Regions from separate parts of the Nostoc sp. C96 genome, predicted to be linked through region 3. Evidence: predicted binding sites of a transcription regulator. Region 3 holds the regulator's gene; each other region holds the start of a gene.
The links. The regulator HrcA, encoded in region 3, represses chaperone genes, less so after heat shock. The targets are predictions, from matches to a motif close to TTAGCACTCNNGANTCNNGAGTGCTAA.

Region 1: a site for HrcA is predicted at 1,917-1,943, ahead of groL (chaperonin GroEL). Genes of this name have one in related genera too.
Region 2: a site for HrcA is predicted at 3,367-3,393, ahead of groES (co-chaperone GroES). Genes of this name have one in related genera too.

The regions. Positions count from the first base shown of each region.
Region 1 is NZ_CM182020.1:1,032,070-1,037,848, reverse strand. It holds gene groL (chaperonin GroEL) at 220-1,884, opposite strand; gene AC504W_RS04480 (MraY family glycosyltransferase) at 2,143-3,225, shown strand; gene fabG (3-oxoacyl-[acyl-carrier-protein] reductase) at 3,256-4,020, opposite strand; gene trxA (thioredoxin) at 4,220-4,537, shown strand; gene AC504W_RS04465 (NAD(P)H-quinone oxidoreductase subunit N) at 4,687-5,779, opposite strand, start outside.
Region 2 is NZ_CM182020.1:2,306,688-2,312,466, forward strand. It holds gene AC504W_RS10020 (LuxR C-terminal-related transcriptional regulator) at 1-253, opposite strand, end outside; gene AC504W_RS10025 (DUF3386 domain-containing protein) at 367-1,020, shown strand; gene AC504W_RS10030 (response regulator transcription factor) at 1,548-2,225, opposite strand; gene AC504W_RS10035 (hypothetical protein) at 2,566-2,727, opposite strand; gene groES (co-chaperone GroES) at 3,412-3,723, shown strand; gene groL (chaperonin GroEL) at 3,822-5,459, shown strand; gene AC504W_RS10050 (hypothetical protein) at 5,597-5,779, shown strand, end outside.
Region 3 is NZ_CM182020.1:3,218,590-3,224,368, forward strand. It holds gene AC504W_RS13730 (DUF2834 domain-containing protein) at 35-721, opposite strand; gene AC504W_RS13735 (tetratricopeptide repeat protein) at 743-1,456, opposite strand; gene hrcA (heat-inducible transcriptional repressor HrcA) at 1,673-2,770, opposite strand; gene AC504W_RS13745 (rhodanese-like domain-containing protein) at 3,140-3,499, opposite strand; gene AC504W_RS13750 (DUF3352 domain-containing protein) at 3,750-5,384, shown strand; gene AC504W_RS13755 (hypothetical protein) at 5,556-5,779, shown strand, end outside.

The DNA of each region.
Region 1 (5,779 bases), 2.2 Mb from region 3:
AATAAATCAGCCAGTGTATAAAAAAACAGCTTGCCTTGGCAAGGCAAACTGTTGAAAAGATAAAGATATTTATTTTAGGACTTACACACAAAGATTTTCTGTGGAGGCTGGGGTAAGGGTTTTAGATACATACAACCCCTAGACCCCTTTACCCTGTACCTAACCCTTGATTTTTCGTTTTTATGCGTAAGTCCTATTATTTATCTGGGAAGGTAGAGCTTACATCATACCCATGCCGCCCATACCACCCATGCCGCCCATACCACCCATGCCGCCCATACCACCCATGTCAGGTACAGCAGCTTTCTTCTCTGGTTTTTCGACAACGATCGCTTCAGTGGTCAAAACCATCCCCGCAATAGAGGCGGCATTTTGTAGGGCAGAACGTACAACTTTTGCTGGGTCAATGATCCCCGCTGCAATCAAGTCTTGGAATTCTCCGGTCGCAGCATTGTAACCAACGTTAAACTCGGTTTCTCTCACTTTAGAAACAATCACAGAACCTTCATCGCCAGCATTTTCAGCAATTTGGCGCAAGGGTGCTTCTAAAGCGCGTTTGATAATATCTGCCCCAATTTTTTCTTCTTCATTGAGGCTGTGCTTAACTTCGTCTATTTTGGTAGACAAGTGAATTAAGGTTGTACCACCACCAGGAACAATTCCTTCTTCTACGGCTGCTTTAGTGGCGTTGAGTGCGTCTTCAATCCGCAGTTTGCGGTCTTTGAGTTCGGTTTCGGTGGCTGCACCAACTTTAATCACTGCGACACCGCCAGCTAATTTAGCAATGCGTTCTTGCAGTTTTTCTTTGTCGTATTCCGAATCAGTTTCTTCTAACTGCTTGCGAATTTGACCAATCCGCTTTTGAATTTCTGGCTTAGTGGTGCTACCAGCGACAATTGTTGTGTTTTCTTTGTCGATGGTGATTTTGCGGGCTGTTCCCAAAGTTTCTAAAGAAGCAGTATCTAAGCTTAAACCGATTTCTTCAGAAATTAACTGACCGTCGGTGAGGATGGCAATATCTTGCAAAATAGCTTTGCGGCGATCGCCAAATCCAGGCGCTTTGATAGCAGCCACAGTCAACACACCCCGTGCTTTGTTGACTACTAAAGTTGCTAAGGCATCTCCTTCTACATCTTCCGCAACAATCAATAGTGGTTGACCCAAACGGGCAACTTTTTCGAGTACGGGAACTAATTCTTGAATGCTGTTGATTTTCTTATCGGTAATCAGGATACGCGCATTTTCAAATTCAACGATCTGCCGTTCGTTGTTAGTAATGAAGTACGGAGAAATATAACCTCTGTCGATTTGCATCCCTTCTACTACTTCGAGTTCAGTGGTTAGGGATTTGGATTCTTCAACGGTAATGACACCATCTTTGGTGACTTTTTCCATTGCTTCTGCCAGCATCTTGCCGACTTCTTCATCGTTACCTGCCGAGACTGTGGCAACTTGAGCGATCGCATCGCCTTCTACTGGTTTAGCCACTCTGGCAATTTCTACCACCAGCGCTTCGATAGTTTTGTCAATCCCGCGCTTTAAGTTGATAGGGTTAGTACCAGCCGCAACGTTTTTCAGACCTTCTTTAATTAATGCCTGTGCTAAAACGGTGGCGGTAGTAGTACCATCCCCAGCAATATCCTTAGTTTTAGATGCTACTTCTTGAATCAGTCTCGCACCAGTATTTTCTAAAGGGTCTTCTAATTCAATTTCTTTAGCGACCGTGATTCCATCATTGACAATTTGGGGCGCACCATATTTTTTTTCTAACAGGACGTTACGACCCTTTGGCCCCAAAGTAATTTTCACTGCATCGGCTAGGGCGTTGACACCTCGTTCTAGCGCCCGCCGTGATTCTTCATCAAAGGAAATAATTTTAGCCATGTTTCACTTCTCTAGCGCTTCCATTAGACAATTTAGCACTCACAGACTCAGAGTGCTAATAACCCAAGCTGGTCAGATTATAAATGGAATTGATCAGGATTGGTACTGGGTACTGAAGAAGTAAAAAGTAAAAAGGCAAAATAAGCTTTTTACTTTTACCTTTTAACTTCATAGTTTTCCACTACCTTTTATTAAAAAATTGATTAATATACATTTGATGCTCATGTAGGATACAGGCAGTAATGGTTGAATTGGGAGATGAATCTATACAACTCCCTTAAGTCTCTGGGTATTGCCGACCCAAGCGGCATCGGCTGGTTGGCAGTAGTATTTACGTTTCTTTTTGCTTGGCTAGTGACATGGCGCTTAATACCCACAGTACGCAAGTTTGCCCTGCGGGTTGGTTGGGCTGACCAACCAAATGCGCGACGGCTAAATCGGGAACCTTTACCGAATGCTGGGGGTTTGGCTATTTATGCAGGAGTAATTGCCGCGTTAGTTCTTGCTAGTTTGTTACGACCAATTGAATTACAAAGTGTTTTGGCACAGGTTTTAACTGTGCTACTAGGAGGATCAATCCTAGTTTTAGTCGGCTTTATTGATGATCAGTTCGGTTTACCCCCTTCTGTGCGCTTGTGGACACAGATCATCACAGCCTTGTTGCTGGTAGCCAATGGCATCAGCATCAAAGTTGTCTTCGGCACGCCCATAGACTCACTGTTATCAATGTTGATTACAGTACTCTGGGTTGTTGGAATTACCAACGCCATCAATTTGATGGATGGAATGGATGGATTAGCCGGCGGGATCAGTTTTATTACCGCTATGAGTTTGTTGGCAGTTTCCGCCCAATTTCCTAACAAAGCGGCAGCAACCTTAGTGTTGGCAGCTTTAGGAGGTGGAGCTTTAGGTTTTTTACGCCACAACTTCCACCCGTCACGCATCATTATGGGTGACGCGGGAGCATACTTTTTTGGTTATGTTTTGGCTGCGACCAGTATTTTAGGTGACTTGCAGGTAACTACGGTCTTTTCTTTAGTACCGACGGTTTTATTTTTGCTATTACCAGTCTTAGACACTACCCAAGTGTTTTTACGGCGATTATTAGCAGGAAAAAACCCCCTCAGTACTCCTGGCAAGGATCACCTACACCACCGTTTATTAGCTTGGGGGTTCTCGCAAAGTCACGCTGCATTTACTCTTTGGACAATTACCTTAATTGGCAACTTGCTGGCAATGCACATCCGAAATATGCCTTTGTCTGTCATAGTTGCTACCAGTGTGAGCATCATTATTTTGTTAGGCTTTACAGTTTGCCAAAGAATCTTAAATAATTCGTAATTCCGTTAGCGACGCTCCTGCGTCGCGTCATTACATCACCATGCCACCATCGACATTGAAAACTTGCCCTGTAATGTAATTGGCGGCGGCATCGGCAGCAAGGAAGCGCACCATCCCAGCTACCTCTTCTGGTTGCCCATAGCGACCAAGAGGGATAAATTTTAAAATTTCTTCGGTGTTGCTGAGATTGCTGGTCATATCGGTGGTGATGAAACCAGGGGCGACTGCATTCACTGTGATACCGCGAGTAGCGAGTTCTTTTGCAACTGTTTTAGTAAAGCCAATGACTCCTGCTTTGGCAGCACTGTAATTTGCTTGGCCAGGGTTGCCCATTTGTCCAGCAACAGAGGCAATGTTAATAATTCGCCCGAAACGTTGCTTGAGCATGATTTTACTAACGGCACGGGTACATAAGAAAACGCCCGTCAGATTCAGGTCAATTACGGCTTGCCATTCTTCTGGCTTCATCCGCAAAAGTAAGGTGTCACGGGTAATTCCAGCATTGTTAACTAAAATATCAACTCGACCAAATTTTTCTGTGGTGGCATTAATTAGTGCTTCTACTTGATCTGCTTGCGAAACATCAGCTTGCAATGCGATCGCCTGTCCACCAACAGCAGTAATATCTGTAACTACCTCATCTGCTGCTGTACTGGAACTAGCATAATTAACCGCTACACTAGCTCCATATTTTGCTAATTCGAGTGCGATCGCCTTTCCAATGCCACGCGAACCACCAGTAACAATTGCTACTTTTCCTTTAAGACTTTGCAAGTTTTCTGGCAAAACTTCCATGAATTATTCCTTAAGCTTTTGAATTACCGCGCTAATAATCTTATGGCTATTTGTGCTTGTTAATTCACTCAAGGACAATATTTGTGGGGCTAAGAGCAAACTATTGACCATTGACTATAAAAATAAAATAATGTTACAGCTATTCTTGAAAGCACGCATTAAGATTAAAAGCAATCCATAAAAATTCGGTGTGTGTCGTATGGCCACTAAAAAACATTTCAACAGTTTTGAAGAAATGCTTTCTGGTTCTGATGTACCTGTATTAGTAGATTTTTACGCTGAATGGTGTGGCCCTTGCAAAATGATGGGGCCGATTTTAGATCAAGTAAATGCTCAATTAAAAGACCGTCTACGCATTGTTAAAATTGACACAGAAAAATACACCGAATTGGCTAGTCAATATCGTATTGAAGCCCTGCCAACACTCATGTTATTTAAAGAGGGTAAGCCTGTAGATAAAATTGAGGGAGTTTTGCAAGCACCCCAGTTAGTGCAGCATCTCCAAAATTTAATTTAGATATAGTAGGTAACAGAGTGCAATTTTTTTGCTTAAGCATCTGGCCTATTGCTACAGATTAATTGTAGAGTTTTTATCAAATAAAAATGGCTAATAGCTTTTCATCATCAATGATTAGCTATTAGCCATAAATACAGGTATAAAGTAAGCTACAGCTTTTCTGGTTCTTCTAGAGGAACTGTACTCACTTTAGTAATTGTTGCTTGTAAGATTTGCGTGTGAGAAATGGAATTGTTCGCTAAGGTGAACAGTGGGTTTGACAAAATCCCAGCTATGGTAGTCGCAATTAAGCTGACTACTAACCCTACTTGTAAAGGTCTTAATCCAGGTAAATCCCAACGTACTTCGGGATAGTTTTTCACTACGTCGGACATTTCTTGGGGTTCTTTAACTACCATCATTTTGACTACACGAATGTAGTAATAGATGGAGACAACACTAGTTACCAAACCTAGCAAAACTAAGCCATAAAGACCAGCTTGCCAACCAGCCCAGAACAAGTAGATTTTGCCAAAAAATCCCGCTAGTGGTGGAATACCTCCTAGTGAGAGCAAGGCAATACTCAAGCCTAATGTCAACAGTGGGTCTTTTTGATATAAACCTGAGTACTCGTTAATTTGGTCGGTTCCGGTGCGTAGGGAGAAGAGAATCACGCAGGTGAAACCGCACAGGTTCATAAACAAATAAACCAGCAGATAAAATACCATACTGGCGTATCCCGCCTCTGTACCAGCAATCAAGCCAATCATCACAAACCCAGCTTGAGCAATGGATGAATAAGCCAGCATCCGTTTCATGCTAGTTTGTGCGAGAGCCACCACATTACCCAAGATCATGCTGAGAATGGCGAGGGCTGTAAACACAAATCTCCATTCGTCAGCCACCATTGGGAAGACGGTAGTTAGTAGGCGGATGGCTAAAGCAAACCCAGCGGCTTTGGAACCAACAGATAAAAAGGCAATAACTGGAGTTGGAGCGCCTTCATAAACGTCTGGTGTCCACTGGTGAAAGGGTGCAGCGGAAATTTTGAAGCCAATACCTGCAATGATGAAAACGAGAGAAATCACCAAACCGAGGGATTGGCTAACTTTAGCTGTGATGATACCGTTGGCGATCGCACTTAATTCTGTTTGACCACCCGATAAACCGTACAGCAACGAAACGCCGTATAAAAATACTGCTGTACTAGCAGCACCAATCAACAGATATTTCAGCGCCGCTTCGTTAGAACGAGGATCGCGC
Region 2 (5,779 bases), 910 kb from region 3:
GTGATAATAATAATTGCTCATGGGCGGGAGCGTGACGCTCAACTACATAGCGTCCAACAGGATTACCCTCTAAACATACAGAGGGAATAGCGGGAATATTAATTTCTGTTGCTACTTGGTCATCTAAAAGATAGATACCCCAATGCTGTACGCCAAAATGCTCGCTAATGTTATCCTTCAGGGCTAGATGTAGCTCTTGCTCATTACGGACAGTAGCGATCGCACCAAATACAGCATGAAGAGAATTAGCCATAAGTGTACCCAAAGTGTACCCCATTGGGGACTATGCTCTACTCAACAATTACTTCTATGCTAATACCAGCAACAATAAAACGCTATTATCACTGGATACGCTAGGAGAAGCACATGACAGTTACCAAACTCTCTGCTCAGGAACTTTTCCGGGCTGCTTATGAAAACCGTTACACATGGGATAACAATTTCCCAGGTTATACCGCAGATGTTACCTATAAGTATGACGATAAAGTTACTACAGGTAAAGTAATCATCAATGCTGATCTCAAGGCGGAAGTTCTGGGAGTTGAAGACGAAGCCGTAAAAAAAGCCATCCACGGTCAAGCTTGGGAAATTGCTATTCACCGCATCCGTCGCAGCTTTGAAGATACCCACAGCGAAAATACCTTTAGCTATGGTGACACCGACTTAACTGATGCAGTGGAAATTTTAGTTGGTGGTAAAGGTTCTGGCGATAAATATAAAGTCCGCAATAACGAAGTTTGTCTGGTTCACCGTCAAATTCATGGCATTTTCGTGACTATCAACACCTTCAGCAGCCACCAAACTGGCGAAGGTTACTTGTCTCATACCTATGATTCTGTTTACCACGATCCCAAGACTGGCGAACAAAAGGGTGGTAGAAGCGAATTCACCGATGAATATGAAAAAGTAGGCAAATACTTCATTCTCAACCGCCGGGAAATTCGCACCGAAACCAACGGACATCTAAATATTCAAGAATTTATTTTCTCGAATATTCAGTTGTTGGAATCTGCTGCTTAAAAAAGTTTCTGTCCCCTCCCACCTGGAGAAGTTGATTAAAACTAAAAGCGATCGCACTGGTGATGTTAGGGCGATCGCTTTTAATATTTGGGTAGAGTGATGCAGTGAATTACTTGCAGGATTCACCATTTTCGCGCTCTTGTTATGTCTTAGCACTAATGCGCGTCACAAAGAACTATCTTCCACAGCACAGGATAAAATCATGAGATACCCCAAGGAGGGTAGATGCAATCATGTCATTTGTCCCGTGCATTCAATAACTATTAGGCAGTAATAATTGCTGAAGTCACTTGTCCTGGGATGACTGGATTTTTCAATGGGGTGCGCTGCTGCTGAGATTGGCGCATTTGATCAGAATTTAGCTGCTTTCTTATCTCACTGGCTCAAAGCAGTTTTGCCAACGGGAAGCATTCTATCTACCTCAATTTACTCTCAGGAGATATTGTTCTCGTTAGATGTAAGCAAGCTTTCAGCTATCAGCGGCCAGTGAAACAGTCAAAAGCTGACGGCTGAATGCTGAAAGCCTTTTAAGCCATTTGATTTTCAATCGCCCACCGCGCTAATTCAGTGCGGTTGTGGAGATTGGTTTTGCCCAACATATTGGACACATGGCTTTCAACGGTACGCTGACTAACATTTAATTCTTCAGCAATTTCTCTGTTCGCTAAACCCCTAGCTACAAACTGGACTACTTTCAGTTCGGTGGGAGTTAACTGCACATCAAAGGGAACCTGAATACGGGAACCGTTTTCTCCGCCTTTGGCTTGGTGTTCCTTCCAACGGATAGTTTGTTTCAGCGAAGATTCTACTTGTGCAACGAGTTCTTCTGGTTCAAAGGGCTTGACCATATAGACATCAGCACCTTTATTTAAACCTTTCACTCGGTCTGCACTTTGTCCTTTGGCTGACAAAAACAGAACGGGAATCCAACTAGTGCGTTCATTTTGCCGGACTTGTTCTACAAAAGTGTAACCGTCCATTTCCGGCATCATTACGTCACAGATGATCATATCTGGAACGTCATGCTCTAGAATTTCCAGAGCTTCACGTCCATTTTCCGCAGTGACGACTTCATATCCTCTAAATTCCAAGTAATCCTTCACCAGCAAGATGAGGTTAGGGTCGTCATCAATTAGTAGAAGGCGTTTGTGATCTTTCATGCTGGGCTCTTTCATAGCAGTGGCACTTGTCGCGCTTCGGTCCATCAAGGTCTTGAATGGTTATCCTTAATATGGTGGATTTATCGAGATGTTGTCTTTTTTCCCACTTAACTTGCCTTTGCTTCCTCGAAGTCTCAAAAGCGGTTCTCACCTTATTTAAGACCACTAGCTCATCGGCAAAAGTCCGGTAAGGATACGTAGAGCAGTAGTAATTATAATGCGCTATTATATATCGCTTTGAAAGTGGTGGGTGAAAAAACACTGATTAAATAATAATCGTCTGCCATTCACTAGTAAGTATTGGCTTCAGATGACCCTAGCTTTATAACAACTCGCACTTTCATCAGCGTACTGCTTTACTATATCCTGCGGATGTGAAGCCTTATCAGATGTTAACAAGCAAGTAGGGGAATTTCCGGCAAAGATGGGTTAAAAATGCAAATTCTTCTACCACCATGATGCCGATCAAGTATGTTTGGATGATCCTCTCAATAACTTGCAAATTTGCTTGGCGATACCAGACACCACCATCCGAGCAGACAACCATTATCTGTCTAGAACAACAAAGTGGCAAGCAATTGTCTTGAATTGTCAAGATACAGAAGGGTAAACTTTCATAGCTTTTAATCAAGTTTTAGTTCTTGAAGTAGCTAATGGAGGCCTTCCCAGAACTACCCACTAACTTGCTGTTAACCGTAGTTAGCAACAATGTGGTCAGCATACATAAAAATATGTCGCTGATTTTTGGCAATTCCTAAAATTTTTACACAATTACTTAAGGTTTTCTTGTTGTCTACATGTTTAATGGCTGTGTCGATGTGATGGTTTTTTGAATCTTGGTATTGTTACTCATGATTCAGATCCCTGTTTACTGTTCTATAACAATTTCCAAGCTTTGCAAATAAAGTTGACCATATAAAAATATTCGTAACTTACTGATGAAAATCAGAAAATTAAACTTAATTAGGTACTTATACTTAAGTGAACTTCCGATTACTGAAGGTGGGGAGTGGGGAAATGAGCAGAGGGGCAGGGGTGCAGAGGTGCAGAGGAGATGGGGAGTAGTGTGCAGTGAAGCAAAGAGAAATTTTTATCCCCTCCGCTCCCTTGCTCCCCTGCCTTCTTCCAACAGTTCGGGAACCCGTACATCAGAAAATGTTGCCATTGCAGGCTTTACTTCGGTAAATTAGCACTCAGGAGTTGAGAGTGCTAACTCTGGAGAAAAAATTTTATGGCAGCTGTATCTTTAAGCGTATCTACAGTTAAACCTTTGGGCGATCGCGTTTTCGTAAAAGTAAGCGCATCGGAAGAAAAGACCGCTGGTGGTCTATATTTGCCTGACACCGCCAAAGAAAAGCCCCAAGTAGGGGAAGTTGTTGCTCTTGGCCCTGGCAAGCGTAACGATGACGGTAGTCGTCAAGAGTTGGAAGTCAAAGTTGGCGATAAAGTGCTGTACTCCAAGTACGCTGGCACAGACGTGAAACTCGGCACCGATGAATACGTACTGCTTTCTGAAAAAGACATTCTAGCAGTAGTTAGTTAGTCAAAAAGTCAATGGTCAACAGTCAATCGTCCCTAGACAAATGACAAATGACAAATGACAAGTGACACACATCAAATGACACAGGAAGATTAACAACTATGGCAAAGCGCATTATTTACAACGAAAACGCACGTCGCGCTCTAGAGCGAGGCATGGACATTTTAGCTGAGGCTGTAGCTGTAACCCTCGGCCCCAAAGGTCGCAACGTAGTTCTAGAGAAGAAATTCGGCGCACCCCAAATCGTGAATGACGGTGTGACCATCGCTAAAGAAATTGAATTAGAAGACCACGTTGAAAACACTGGCGTTTCTTTGATTCGTCAAGCTGCTTCTAAAACCAATGACGCTGCGGGTGACGGTACCACAACTGCTACCGTATTGGCTCATGCAATTGTGAAAGAAGGCTTACGGAACGTAGCCGCTGGCGCTAACGCCATCCTGTTGAAGCGCGGTATTGATAAAGCCACCATCTTTTTGGTAGAAAAAATTGCCGAACACGCTCGTCCTGTAGAAGATTCCAAAGCTATTGCTCAAGTTGGTTCTATCTCTGCCGGTAACGACGATGAAGTCGGTCAGATGATTGCTCAAGCAATGGACAAGGTGGGTAAAGAAGGCGTAATTTCCCTAGAAGAAGGGAAATCCATGACCACCGAATTGGAAATCACCGAAGGGATGCGCTTTGACAAAGGCTACATCTCTCCTTACTTCGCCACCGATCCTGAACGGATGGAAGCAGTATTCGATGATCCTTATCTACTGCTGACCGATAAGAAAATCGCTTTAGTACAAGATTTAGTACCCGTTCTTGAGCAAGTTGCCCGTCAAGGCAAACCCTTAGTCATTATTGCTGAAGATATTGAAAAAGAAGCTTTAGCAACCTTGGTTGTTAACCGCTTGCGTGGTGTGCTGAATGTAGCTGCTGTGAAAGCGCCTGGATTTGGCGATCGCCGCAAAGCTATGCTAGAAGATATTGCTATCCTCACTGGTGGTCAACTCGTCACTGAAGATGCTGGTCTAAAGCTAGAAAACACCAAGCTTGATGGTTTAGGTAAAGCTCGCCGCATCACCATCACCAAAGACAACACCACAATTGTTGCTGAAGGTAACGAAGCTGGCGTTAAAGCTCGCATCGAACAAATTCGTCGTCAAATGGACGAAACTGAATCTTCCTACGACAAAGAAAAACTGCAAGAGCGTCTGGCTAAATTGGCTGGCGGTGTAGCTGTAGTGAAAGTTGGTGCAGCCACCGAAACCGAAATGAAAGACAAGAAACTGCGCCTCGAAGACGCTATCAACGCTACTAAAGCTGCGGTAGAAGAAGGTATCGTTCCTGGTGGTGGTACCACTCTGGCTCACCTCGCTCCTCAATTGGAAGAGTGGGCTAAAGCTAATCTCAAAGATGAAGAGTTGACTGGTGCTTTAATTGTCTCTCGTGCATTACCAGCACCTCTGAAGAGAATTGCTGAAAACGCAGGTCAAAATGGCGCTGTCATTGCTGAACGCGTTAAAGAGCAAGAATTCAACGTTGGTTTCAACGCTGCTACCAACGAATTCGTTGATATGTTGGCTGCTGGTATCGTTGACCCCGCGAAAGTAACTCGTTCTGCACTGCAAAATGCTGCTTCTATCGCGGGTATGGTGTTGACAACCGAATGTATCGTTGTTGACAAACCAGAACCCAAGGATGCTGCTCCTGCTGCTGGCGCTGGTATGGGCGGCGGTGACTTCGATTACTAATACTATGTAGTCAAGTAAATTAAAAAACAGCTACTTCCTTGTGGATGTAGCTGTTTTTTTGTCAATTTCTATATTTTCCAAAAAATTTTAACTGCTAACATAGAATTTAAATTGTTTTATTTTGAGGAACTTTAAAGATGACTCTGATTAATTATCAATCTAATTTTCAAAAGTTACCTGAAATTGTCATAACATTAATTGATAATAATCCTATTTATCAAGAAAACTTAAATAAACAGGAAATGATTGAATTAATTAGTCGTACTTTTGACCCAAGCTCTGTTCCAGATATCAATAATATTTCTGAAGAACAATTAACA
Region 3 (5,779 bases):
TGTTGTAGCCGCGAATTCTATTTGTTAGAGAGGATTACAAGATATGTGAATCAATCACTTGTTGCTTTGCTATATCTGTTGCATTATCTTCTGTTAATGCTGGACGTACACACAAATAAATCAAGGGGCCAAGTAAAGGTACTAAACTGATTAACCAAAATAGTTGATTATTTTTCCAGCCTCGACGCGCCATATCATCACCTAATAACACCGGAAATAATATGCACAGTAGGCAAAAATCTAAACTCATCACATGGATAAAGCGGTTAGTTTGCCACTGTTGGATAAAATCTTGCCAGTTGCCACCTTGTACTCCATAAGCAACTAGTATGCTGGCAATTACTGTGAGGATAATACCAGTCACACGCGAATCTAGCAGTTTAATGAAAATATTTTTTTTGCCAACAAACTCTTGATTTGGTTCTCGAAGAAATAAATAAGGCAATAATGCAAACGCACCGACACCAAAAGATGCAGTAGCGAATGGCCAAGCTGGGATTTTTTGACTTCTACCGTCAGTAAATACTAATGCACTATAGGCGAGAGGCCAAACCCCCATGAGATTAAATAACGAAATAATTAAAGGATTAATCCCTTGCCATTGTCCAATAGACAGTTTCTTGATTAACTCAAATGTATCTGGTTGATCGGGTGGCGCTAAGAAAAACGCATAAATAATCAACCCAATCCACAGAGAAAACAAAGCTACCTTCCTCAACATAAACTTAAAAATAACTTTATTTTAACGTTTTATGGTTTTTAATAGCTTCTCGGCTTTACTTATAACCTGTTTACGCTTGTAGTGGTAGTAAGAAGATTCTTTAACTTTAACAATAATAGTTTCCAAATAATTACGTGCAGTCTCCACATCACCCTGTCGATAGAGAATCTTAGCCAATGTTATATAAGCTTGTGGATGACTCCAATGTTGGATGTGATTTTCCAAATGTTGTTTAGCTGCTGCAAATTCTTGTAAAGCAAACAGTGTTTCGCCATAAATTAAAGAAGCGTCACCATATTGATAATCTGGGTCTATTTTTAATATAGTTTGTAAATACTGTTGAGCAGAAGCAAATTCTTGATTTTGAATATCAATAACTGCTGCATTCCAAAGGGTTTGCAGATTATCATCTGTGTTTTTTAAATCTTGTTTAGAGGTTGTTTCTGCTTGATAAAATCTTCCAAAATCGCCAATGTTAACTTTGCCTATACCTATACTTCTTGCTTGTGTTGCTGCTGTCCACAGTTTGTGGCTACTTTTCCAGTAACTCAAATAATTAAGAAGTGGGACATTACTTCGTGATATCCAGCGCGTGAAAAAGTAAGCGATCGCACCCGGAAAGTTAACCAGAATCAAAATCCACAGCCATAATCGCTGCTTCGGTTCGTTGCGAATACAGTCATAAAGCATGAACAACCAAAATCCGGTCATTAACAATCCCACAATTTTGATCATTGACTGAATCCCCTAGCCGAGCTTAATGTTTAATTCTTCCTCAGAAAATGCGTTTCACTTGAGAAATGAGTTTAACTGCGTTTTTGGGATAATACTCTGTAATTTATGTAATGTAGAAACGTATGAGGAAGTAAATTCCATTAAAACCTAGATGAAGCTAAATCATCAAGGGTAATTAAATATACAAATTCAGTCAGTGGGATTGCTAAAAATCTGTTAGCTAAAAGCTTCTGAGAGGTAATCGGCGGCGGCGGCTACTACTGCGATCGCACTTTCGTAATCTAGGCGGGTTGGCCCTAAAACTCCCACGCTACCTATAGGTACAGAACCTCGGCGGTAGGTAGAAGAAATTAAACTACAAGTACGTATCGGCTCTAGTGGATTTTCTGCTCCAATTCGCACTGTCACTCTAGATTTACTAGTGTCTTCTATTTCTGGTTCATCACAAATTAATTGCCATAGTTTATCTTGTTCTTCTTCTAACAATTGCATAATCGTTTTGACTTGCTGCAATTGGGAAAATTCTGGTTGACGCAGAACTTCTGCTACACCCCGCACCATAATTTGTGTCGTATTTGGTGCTTGAGTGCGACGACTTAATTCCGCAATTGCACTTTTCAGAAATTCTCCATAACGTTGAAATTCTTGATCTAATTGGCTCCAATCTAGGTTAGCTATTTCTAGTAAACTCCGCCCTCGTAAGTGGCTATTTAAGAAGTTAGAAACAATCTGCAACCCACGATCAATTACTTCAGAATCAAGTTGAGCATCTTCTTTTACAGGCGGCAAATCCATTACTTTAGAATGAGTTTCATAGCCATCTGTGACTAAAATCAGCATAATTCTACCAGCTTCAATTTGCAGCAATTGCAAATGCCTGACTAAGGCTGTTGAAGTTTGTGGCATAGTAATTAAGCTAATACAACCACTCAATGTGGCTAAAATCTGCGCGGCTCCGTGGATCAGGGCTTCTAAACTCCAATCTTCCCATTGCAGCCGTTGTTGGAGTGACAATTCTACTTCTTTAGCTAAAGTTTCTGTTCGTGTAGTGTCTCGCAGAGAAGGTGCAATTAACTGGTCAACATAGATGCGGTAGCCTGAGTCAGAAGGGATTCTTCCGGCTGAGGTGTGTGGTTGATAAAGTAGCCCAGATTTTTCTAATGCACTCATCACATTCCGAATGGTGGCCGAGCTTACACCTAGGTCATACTCTTCAACTAAAACCTTTGATCCAACAGGTTCTGCTGTAGCAATGTAGTGACGTACTGTTGCCCAAAGTATGTGCTGTTGTCGATTTGTCAACTGGACTTCCATAAGGTATTTATGACTGAAAGCAAATTTAAGAAAAATTGGAAAAATTTTTTAGCTAATGCAAAAAAGACTAAATATTAATTAATTAAGATAGCAAAATGTTTATTTCTATTATAGTTACTTATAGCAACATTCTTAGATTGCTAATTCTGAACTAATAAATATTCCCAGCAAAAGTTATTTAACGATTTAAAGTTTTTTAATTGTTAAGTATCTTCCCACAAATTGCTCATATAAGCTGTATTGTTAGATACTTATTTTTCTCACCCTTTAAGATAAATGTCGTCAGGGTAAATGCTGATTGTGGGAAGCGGAAGGTAGGGAGTACGGGGAAGAACCAATGACTAATAACTAATGACCATTGACCATTGACTAATATTGCGGAATTGTTGGGTCAACTAGGTGGGAATAGGCAGCAATACCACCAGAAATATTTTTTACATTGGTAAATCCTTGAGCCAGTAACCACTGACACATCTGAGCAGAACGAACGCCATGATGGCAAAGTACCAGAGTTTCAGCTTCTAGATTCAACATTGCGAAGATTTGTTCGTTCCAGTTAGCGAATTCACTCAACGGGAAGTTAACAAACCCTGGAAGACTAGCGATCGCTAATTCTTGGGGTTCACGTACATCTACTAACTGAATATTTGCATCACCAGCAGCTAAACGTTCTGCTAATTCCTCAACACTAATCTGAGTCATGGGTTGACCAAAGGATTTATCTGTCATGAAGTTTTTGTAAACGATCCTATACATTTATGTTGACAGAAAACCTTTCCCTTAGCATGAGCATCCATTCTTAATAACGGAACTATAGCTACGTATCATAGATTTTTAGTTGAGGCTGTCAATAGTCAAAAAAAGCTTGACTATTGACCATTGACTGTTGACAACTAAACACATTGATTTAGTGGGTTAGTTGCTTAAGTCTTGACTAATTCTGGTTAAATGGCTGTGAAACTGATTATTGAATAGGTTTATGGTGAATCGGCAAAGCTCATTCTTTGGTTTAATCGCGGCTGGTGCGATCGCACTTTTATTAATGGCGATCGCAGCTTTTTGGTTCTTTACCAAAAGTCCTGTGAACTTAGTCGCCTCGACTTCCCAACCTGGTGCAGCTATTTTTGTATCGAAACTTTCTCCGGTGATGGTATCGTTACTCACCAACCCTGACCGTTTGCAAGCCTTAGAACGAGATGGGGAAATTTCTCAAATCAAAACCAGTTTATTAGCTAAGAGTGGCATCGATTATCAAAAAGATATTCAGCCTTGGCTAGGAAACGAAATTACCCTAGCTGTGACGACAACAGATTTAGACCGTGATTCCGCCAACGGACAGCAGCCAGGATATCTCATGGTTTTAGCTACCAATAAACAAGACAAAAGCCGCGAGTTTGTCGAGTTGCTATTTTCTAAACGGGTATTAGCTGGAGCTAACTTAGATACCGAAGAATATCAAGGTGTGAAAGTGCTTTACGATAGCCAATTAGCCGCCGCAGTGGTTGGTGATGGCTTTGTGTTATTTGCCAATGCTCCTAGTGTCGTTAAAGATGCAATTAACAACGTCCAAGCACCAGACCTCAATTTAACTAGTTCTCCCCAATATCAAAAAGCTCTCCAGCAATTACCGCCAGCTTCCTTAGCTGTTACTTTCTTAAATTTTCCCATCATTGCTCAATGGCAAGGTTTAAAACTACCAGAACCAACTTACGATAGTGAAATAATTTCACTAGGCTTGAACTCCAAAGGTTTATTAGCAGAAACCAGCTTTTTATCTGAATTAGAACTCACGCCGCCATCATCGCCCCTAGCAAAACCAGTAGGAGCGTTGAGATATATTCCAGTGTCGGCGGGGTTAGCAATTTCTGGTGCTAATTTAAGCAACTTGGGTGACAGTGATTTAGCCAAATTCTGGACACAAATGAAAACAGCTATTTCTGGTTCAGGAACAGATGTAATTTCTCGTTTGGTACAACCATTAACCGAAGTGCAGAAAACCTGGGGAATCAACTTTGCTCAAGATATTTTTAGCTGGGTAACAGGAGAATATGCGATCGCACTTTTACCCCATCCTGGACAAAATATCCCCGATTGGATTTTTGTTGTGGAGAAAACAGAAGGCGTACCAGAAGGGATTGCTAAATTAGATGCGATCGCCGCCTCCAGTGGATTTAGCAGTAGTAATTTAAGTTTAGATCAACAAAAAATCTCCGCTTGGACACAGTTAACTGCTAAACAAACACCAGACAAAGACCGACCATTATTCACTATTGAAGCCCAAGCTCAAGGTATACACACAACCTTAGATAATTACGAAATTTTTGCCTCCGACTTGGCAACAATGAATGAAGTTCTCACCAATCAAGAAAAATCATTAATTAGCGATCGCAATTTCCAAAATAGTGTTGCAGCAATTCCCCAACCCAACCAAGGATATATATACATTGATTGGGTAAAAAGTCAAGGAATTTTAGAAAGACAAATTCCTGTTTTGAAGCTTATAGAAGTACTAGGTAAACCATTTTTTAATAGTTTGCGATCGCTCACAGTCAGTAGTTACGGTAGCGAAACAAACGTACTTAAAGGCGGTGTTTTCTTGCAGCTACAAGAGTAAGAAAGAAGTATGAAGTATGAAATTAAGAAAGAAGAGGAAGCCAATGACCAATGACCAATATCTTTTTGTGTCACATCTTAATGTGGCACAGACCAGTCAAATTATTCGGGAATTAATTAATTACAATATGTATATATAACTACATTTAGTTAAGCCTGTTGGAGGGCTACTATGAGAGACTGTCGCCCCCGACTACAGAAACGAATTGGTTGGGTTTTAGCCATATTAGCCACGGTAACTGCGACACCAGCGATCGCAGAAACAGCGAATTTTGGTAAGTTTAGTCTGTTACCGGGGTTTGAAACAGTTCAAGGTAAATTTTCGGGTTATACAGGTGGTTCTTTCTCATTGTCTGCCATTAGTAACCGCGATCGCGATAAAAAAGCTTGTCTAGG